Regions from separate parts of the Streptomyces sp. NPDC051320 genome, predicted to be linked through region 1. Evidence: riboswitches for the same ligand, from Rfam matches in the RefSeq annotation. Region 1 holds a riboswitch; the other holds the start of a gene.
What was found. Region 1 has a riboswitch for S-adenosylmethionine ahead of thrC (threonine synthase). Riboswitches for the same ligand answer to the same signal wherever they lie in the genome.
Positions count from the first base shown of each region.

Region 2: another riboswitch for S-adenosylmethionine. It lies ahead of AB0M87_RS27775 (aminotransferase class V-fold PLP-dependent enzyme); the one in region 1 lies ahead of thrC (threonine synthase).

Region 1 covers NZ_JBFBAL010000013.1:53,676-57,535, reverse strand. The annotation lists gene AB0M87_RS26075 (MoaD/ThiS family protein) at 197-472, opposite strand; gene thrC (threonine synthase) at 534-1,832, opposite strand; SAM riboswitch class I at 1,851-1,977, opposite strand; gene AB0M87_RS26065 (glucosyl-3-phosphoglycerate synthase) at 2,158-3,144, shown strand; gene AB0M87_RS26060 (APC family permease) at 3,423-3,860, shown strand, end outside.
Region 2 covers NZ_JBFBAL010000015.1:19,879-23,738, reverse strand. The annotation lists gene AB0M87_RS27785 (cytochrome bc complex cytochrome b subunit) at 1-209, shown strand, start outside; gene trpD (anthranilate phosphoribosyltransferase) at 354-1,418, shown strand; SAM riboswitch class IV at 1,510-1,626, shown strand; gene AB0M87_RS27775 (aminotransferase class V-fold PLP-dependent enzyme) at 1,787-3,166, shown strand; gene AB0M87_RS27770 (Lrp/AsnC ligand binding domain-containing protein) at 3,220-3,501, opposite strand; gene AB0M87_RS27765 (rhomboid family intramembrane serine protease) at 3,498-3,860, opposite strand, start outside.

The DNA of each region.
Region 1 (3,860 bases):
GGGCACTTACGCCACAAAAGGTTTCACTTTTTGTCCGCACCTTGTCGCGTTCACATATGCGCCTGGCATGAGCAGCGAAGGGGACTACCCCAACTGTACCGCGCTCAACCACACAGAATTACCCCCTCCGCTTCTGGCCCGGAGGGGGTAATCGAGGGTGCGATCGCGGCGCCGGATCAGCGCCGCGGGAGGCCGGTCAGCCGCCGGCGACGGCCGGAATGATCGAGACGCCGGCGCCGTCCGGCGTGGCGGTCTCCAGGCCCTGTTCGAAGCGCACGTCGTCGTCGTTGACGTACACGTTCACGAAGCGGCGCAGCTTGCCCTGGTCGTCCAGGACGCGGGCCGCGATGCCCGTGTGGTTCTTCTCCAGGTCGGCGATGACCTCGGCGAGGGTGCCGCCCTCGGCGACGACCTCGGCCTGGCCGCCGGTGTACGTGCGGAGGATGGTGGGGATGCGGACCTTGACGCTCATGCGGATTGCCTTCCGGGAGAACCGGCCGTCCAGGAGACCGGGGAGTGGGCGGGACGGGGGTTCAGCTGGTGGCCAGGCCGGCCTCGCGGAACGCGTCCAGGGTCGGGCGGATCGTCGCGGTGGGGCGTGAGGTCTCGGCCACCGCGTCCAGGGTCTTGAGGCCGTCACCGGTGTTCAGGACGACGGTGGACAGCGCCGGGTCGAGCAGACCGGCCTCGATCAGCTTCCTGGTCACGCCGACGGTCACCCCGCCCGCGGTCTCCGCGAAGATGCCCTCGGAGCGGGCCAGCAGCTTGATCGCGTCGACGATCTGCTCGTCGTTGACGTCCTCGACCGCGCCGCCGGTGCGCCGGGCGATGTCCAGGACGTACGGGCCGTCCGCCGGGTTGCCGATGGCGAGGGACTTGGCGATCGTGTTCGGCTTCTGCGGCCGCACGACATCGTGGCCCGCCTTGAAGGCGGTGGAGACCGGCGAGCAGCCCTCGGCCTGCGCGCCGAAGATCCGGTACGGCTTGTCCTCGACCAGGCCCAGCTTGATCAGCTCCTGGAGACCCTTGTCGATCTTCGTGAGCTGGGAGCCGGACGCGATCGGGATGACGATCTGGTCGGGCAGCTGCCAGCCGAGCTGCTCGCAGATCTCGTACGCCAGCGTCTTGGAGCCCTCGCCGTAGTACGGGCGGAGGTTGACGTTGACGAAGCCCCAGCCCTCGCCGATCGGGTCGCCGATGAGCTCGGAGCAGAAGCGGTTGACGTCGTCGTAGTTGCCCTCGATACCGACCAGTTCACCGCCGTACACCGCGGCCATCACGACCTTGCCCTGCTCCAGGTCGTGCGGGATGAACACGCAGGAGCGGAAGCCGGAACGGGCAGCGGCGGCGCCGACGGCGCCCGCCAGGTTGCCGGTCGACGAGCAGGACAGGGTGGTGAAGCCGAAGGCGCGGGCGGCCTCGACGGCGATCGCGACAACCCGGTCCTTGAAGGAGTGCGTCGGGTTCCCGGAGTCGTCCTTGATGTGCAGGCCGCCGGTGATGCCGAGCTCGCGGGCCAGGTTGTCGGCCTTGACCAGCTTGGTGAAACCCGGGTTCAGATTGGGCTGCGACGCGACATCAGCGGGGACCGGCAGCAGCGGCGCGTAACGCCAGATGTTGTTCGGGCCTGCCTCGATGCGCTTCTTCAGCTCGTCGGGGGAGCCGCTCGGCAGGTCGTACGCGACTTCGAGCGGCCCGAAACAGGAGGCACAGGCGAAGATCGGTCCGAGGGCGAAACGCTCTCCGCATTCGCGGCAGGAAAGCGCGGCGGCGGGTCCGAGATCGACCGCTTCGGTGGAGTTCGTGGTGTCGGCGACAGTCTGCACAGCCATGGTGGCGAGGTCCCTTTCTCCTCATCTTCCTCGCGACGTACTTCGCCGCAAGACGGAATTGGCACCTTCCCCACCATGACCTCGCGGTCGGCGGAAGGTTGCCGGGACTTCAACGGGCCGTTCCCTCAGTCCCTCTGGATGAGCGCTATGACGCCGGACCACCGGGCCCGGGTATTTGTCGCGCGTACCGACCCCCGGCATGCGGCGGTCTCTCGCGTTGTTCAAGACTGTAGCCGACGGCGAGGACGATGGAGAGAGTCGTCCGTACCGCGAGATGACTGTCACATGAGCCGCTGCCGCGGCCGGCGTACCGAGGAGACACTCCGTGCTGGATGAGGTGGAACGCTGGCTGACCAGGCGTTCCTGGTCGGCCGCCGACCGTCCGCTGGACCGGCTGACCGCCGCCAAGCGCTGTACGAAGGTGAGCGTGGTGCTTCCTGCGCTGAACGAGGAGGCCACGGTCGGTGAGATCGTCGCGGCGATCCGGCGGGATCTCATGGAGGCGGTGCCGCTGGTGGACGAGCTGGTCGTGATCGACTCGGGGTCCACCGACCGTACGGCGGAGGTCGCGGCGGCGGCCGGCGCCCGCGTGGTGCACCGGGACACGATCCTGCCCCGGATACCCGCCCTGCCCGGCAAGGGCGAGGTGCTGTGGCGCTCGCTCCTGGCGACCAGCGGCGAGATCGTCTGTTTCGTCGACGCCGACCTGAAGGACTTCTCGACGGACTTCGTCTCCGGCATCGTCGGACCGCTGCTGACCGAGCCCGACGTGCATTTCGTCAAGGCCATGTACGACCGTCCGCTGGGCGCCGAGTTCCGTTCGCCCGCCTCCCCCGCCGCGTCCCCTCCGCTCCCCTCCGGCACGGGCCAGGGCGGCCGGGTGACGGAACTGGTGGCCCGGCCGCTGCTCAATCTGCACTGGCCCCAGCTGGCCGGTTTCGTCCAGCCGCTGGGCGGCGAGTACGCGGTGCGCCGCTCGCTGCTCGAGCGCCTCCCCTTCCCGGTCGGTTATGGAGTGGAGCTCGGCCTGCTGGTCGACGCGCTCCACATGGTGGGGCTCGACGCGCTGGCCCAGGTCGACGTCGGCTCCCGTAGGCATCGCCACCAGGACGGCCTGGCGCTCGGCCGGATGGCAGCCGCCATCTACCGGACCGCGCAGCTGCGGCTCTCCCGCGGGCATCTGGTGCGACCCGAGCTCACCCAGTTCGAACGCGGTCCTGACGGGTTCGTGCCGCGGACGTTTCCGGTGGACACCGAGGAGCGGCCGCCGATGCGTGAGGTGGCCGAGTACCAGGCGCGCCGCGCTGCGTGACCGGTCGCGTCCCACCGCCTGCCAAAAGAATCCGGCCGATTTCACGCGAGAATCCGCACCGCCCATCAGGCCACTAAATCCGCTTGAATACCGCGCCCAGGGAGCGCATAAGAACCTACGCATACGTCGGACACGACGGATTTCGTTGCGATGCGCCCTTAATGAGGTCTTGACGGGATCCATCGGTAAGGGTTTTATTCGGACACCGAAGCGGCGCGGAGGTCCCCGCTCGGTCCAGCCCACGCACCGATGGGACACGGATAATCAACATGCCCGACATGGCCGTTGGCGCCACGCCCCAGAAGTCCGAAGCCGAGAAGCCCCCAGCCGGCCCTCGCGACGCAGCCGCTCCGAAGCTCACCCGGTCGATCGGGGTGGTGGGAGGCACGCTGCTCACACTGACCTGCCTGACCCCGGCGTCCTCACTCTTCGTGATAGTGCCGGACTCGTTCGCGACCCTCGGCACGGGCACGGCCCTCACCATCGCCATCGCCGGCCTGCTCTGCATCGGCGTCGCCTTCACCTACTCCGAGCTCGGCACACTGATACCGAGCTCCGGCGGCGAGTACGCCATGGTCGGCACCCTGATGGGCCGGCTCGCTGGGTGGCTGGTGTTCGTCCTGTCGCTGATCGTGGTCATGATCGTGCCACCCATCATCGCCCTGGGCACCGCCGACTATCTGGCGCCGATCGCCCACCTGAGTCCGGAGTTCACC
Region 2 (3,860 bases), on a different contig from region 1:
GTCAGCTGCACTCGCTCACCGCGCACGAGCAGTACAAGCCGTTCGAGATCGGCCCGTTGGTCGACGAGAACGGTGTCGAGCGCAAGGTGTCCCGTCTGACCAAGCTGCGCGCCAAGCTGAGCAAGGGCTACTACGGCGAGCACAACCAGATCGAGAAGCCCAGCGCGGAGGAGTACAAGGAGATCACCAGCGGCCACGGCCACCACTGACGCCTTGGCTCGGAACGGCCTGACCTGAACGGGTCGCCACGGCGGGAGCCCCGTCCATCTCCTCTGATGGACGGGGCTCCTTGCCGTCCGGGGGGATGGATAAGGTGGAGGCATCCCTATCGGCTGTGGACCCAGGAGCGGACCATGAACGTTGTGACCCCGGTTGGCGGCGACAGCGTGGCGGCCTACTCCTGGCCGGTCGTCCTCGACTCCCTGCTCGGCGGAACCGACCAGAGCGCGGACGCCACCGCCTGGGCGATGGACCGCATCATGAGCGGAGAGGCGACCGACGCGCAGATCGCGGGCTTCGCGGTGGCGCTGCGGGCCAAGGGCGAGACGGTCGCGGAGATCAGCGGTCTGGTGCAGAGCATGTACGAGCACGCCCGTCTGATCGAGGTGCCCGGGGACACCGTGGACATCGTCGGCACCGGTGGCGACGGTGCCAGGACGGTGAACATCTCCACGATGTCGGCGATCGTGGTGGCCGGCGCCGGAGCGAAGGTCGTCAAGCACGGGAACCGGGCGGCCTCGTCGGCGAGCGGCGCGTCCGATGTGCTGGAGAAGCTCGGCGTCAATCTGGAGCTGACCCCGCAACGGGTGGCCGAGGTCGCCGACGAGGCCGGCATCACCATGTGTTTCGCGGTGAAGTTCCATCCCGCCCTGCGCTATGTGGCGGCGGCCCGGCGTGAGTTGGGCATCCGCACCACGTTCAACGTGCTGGGCCCGCTCACCAACCCGGCGAGGGTGAGAGCGCAGGCGACCGGGGTCGCCGACGCCCGGATGGCACCCATCATGGCCGGCGTGCTGGCCGAGCGCGGTTCGTCCGCGCTGGTGTTCCGGGGGGACGACGGGCTCGACGAGCTGACCACCACGGCCACCTCACGGGTGTGGATCGTGGCGGACGGTGCGGTCCGCGAAGAGGTCTTCGATCCCCGCGACGTGGGCATCGGGCTGGTTCCGGTGGAGGCACTGCGCGGTGCCGACGCCTCGTACAACGCCGACGTCGCCCGTCGGCTGCTGGCCGGTGAAACCGGACCGGTGCGCGATGCGGTGCTGCTCAACTCCGCGGCGGCGCTGGTCGCGCTGCGGCCGGGCACCGGCTCGCTGACCGAGCAGATCGCGGCCGGGATCGAGCGCGCCGCGGAGTCGGTGGACTCGGGAGCGGCGCGCAGCGCGCTGGACAGATGGGTCGCGGCGAGCAACGCCTGACACCTCCGCGGCACCCGGTGTGACGTACGGCGCGGTCCGGGATCCGGACCGCGCCTTGCGTATCCCGCATCTTGTGGCAAGCTACTTGCCAGGTCATGAGTGACAGCGACTACGGCCCCAGCCCGCTGTCCGGCAACCCTCCGTCCGTGGCGGGGTGCCCTGGGTGAAGACCGGGCCGCGACGGCACAGTCCGCGGCAAGCGCGGATCCCTCGCCAGGGATCCTGGTCACCGAGGGAGTTCTTCCGTGGTTCAGCGAATGCGATAGGGCAGTAGCCCCCTTCTCCGCACACCCCTTTCCGCACTGTCCAGCGCTGCCCCGATGCGCGGCGCGCCCAGTGAATTCGCCTGCCCTTTCCGGGAGTTCGCCATGTCTGTTGCCACCGTTGCCTTCGCCTCCGCCGCTGCCGCCGATGCTTGTGCGGGTGCCCCGCTGCCGGTCCTCGGGCGGGACGTTTCGGTGCCGCTCGTCACCGGCGGCGAGGTCGGCTACGCCGCGCTCGACTACGCGGCCAGCGCCCCGGCCCTGCAGCGGGTCTGGGACGACGTGGCCGCCTACGCGCCGTACTACGGCAGCGTGCACCGCGGCGCCGGCTACCTGTCGCAGCTCTCCACGGACCTCTTCGAGAACAGTCGGTCCACCATCGCCGCGTTTCTCGGCTGCCGCGAGGATCATCAGGTCGTTTTCACCCGGTCGACCACCGACTCCCTCAACCTGCTGGCCGCGGCGCTGCCGGCCGGCTGTGAGGTCTTCGTCTTCGAGACCGAGCACCACGCCTCGCTGCTGCCCTGGCGCGACGCCACCGTCACCTACCTGGACGCACCGCGCACTCCGCGGCAGGCCGTCGAGACCCTGGAGCGCGCCCTCGCGGTCCGTGACGCCGCCGGTCCGGCTCTGGTGTGCGTGACCGGGGCCTCGAACGTCACCGGTGAGCTGTGGCCGGTGGCGGAGCTGGCCGCCACCGCCCACGCGCACGGCGCGCGGATCGTGCTGGACGCCGCGCAGCTCGCCCCGCACCACCCGGTGGACATCGTGGCTCTCGACGTCGACTGGGTCGCCTTCTCCGGGCACAAGCTCTACGCGCCCTTCGGCTCCGGTGTCCTGGCGGGCCGCTCCGACTGGTTGCAGGACGCGGAGCCGTATCTGGCCGGCGGCGGTGCCTCCCGCCAGGTGAGCAGGCGCGCCGACGGCGGCGTGGACGTCGAGTGGCACAGCACGGCCGCCCGGCACGAGGCCGGCTCGCCCAACGTCATCGGGGCGTACTCCATCGCTGCCGCCTGCAAGGCGCTCACCGAGGCCGGTTTCGACTCGCTGGTCGAGCGGGAGCAGGCGCTGATCGCCAAGGTCCGCGCCGGCCTCGCCGAGGTGGACGCGGTGCGGGTGCTCTCGCTCTTCGGTGACGAGGCTCCACGCGTCGGCGTCATCTCGTTCGTGGTGGAGGGCTGGAACAGCTCGCACTTCGCCGCCGCGCTCTCGGCCGAATACGGCATCGGGGTGCGGGACGGCCTCTTCTGCGCCCACCCGCTGGTGCGCACCCTGCTCGGCGGCGACCCGCAGGACCAGGGTGAGTGCGGCGCGCCCGAGGGCGAGCCGGGCGGGGCCTCGCTCAACGCCATCCGGGTGAGCTTCGGCGCCGGTACACCGGACGAGCACGTGGAGCGTTTCGTCACCGCGGTCAAGGAGCTGGTGCGGGACGGCGCCCGCTGGAACTACCGCACCGAGAACGGCCGTTGCGTGCCGGCCGTGTGATGCCGGGGCCATCCCCGGCCGGCCGCGAGGCCGGGGCGCCGGCGGGTGGCGCCCTACGCGTCGAGCCCGATGGCGAAAGCCGCTTCCAGGTCGTGCTGCGAGTACGTACGGAACGCCACGTGGGTGTCGGTGGCCTCGACGCCGGGGATCTTGCTGATCCGGCCGGGGATGATGTCCGCGAGGTCGTCGTGCCGGGCCACCCGGACCAGCGCGATCAGGTCGTACGTGCCGGTGACGGAGTAGACCTCGCTGACGTTCTCCAGCGAAGCGAGTGATTCGGCGATCTCGGGGATCCGGTCCACGCTGGTCTTGATGAGCACGATCGCGGTGATCACGGCTTACGTTCTCCCTCGGTGGCCGTCGCTGGGGCCCTCACTCTAGTCGCACGCCAGTACCGCGCCGTGGCGTAGAGGAAGCCGAGCGAGAACCCCGCCAGATGTGCCGTGTAGGCGACCCCGGGGCCGGTCCCGTGCTGCTGCCGGGCGGCCAGCCACTGCAGGGCGAACCAGAAGACCAGCACGATCCAGGCGGGGAAGCGCAGTGGCAGGAACAGCAGGAACGGGAAGATGCTGGTGACCCGGGCCTTCGGGAAGAGGCTCAGGAAGGCGCCGAGCACCGCCGAGATCGCGCCGGACGCACCGACCAGGGACTGATCGGACGAGGTGTGCGTCAGCGCGTAGGCGCCCAGGGCGGC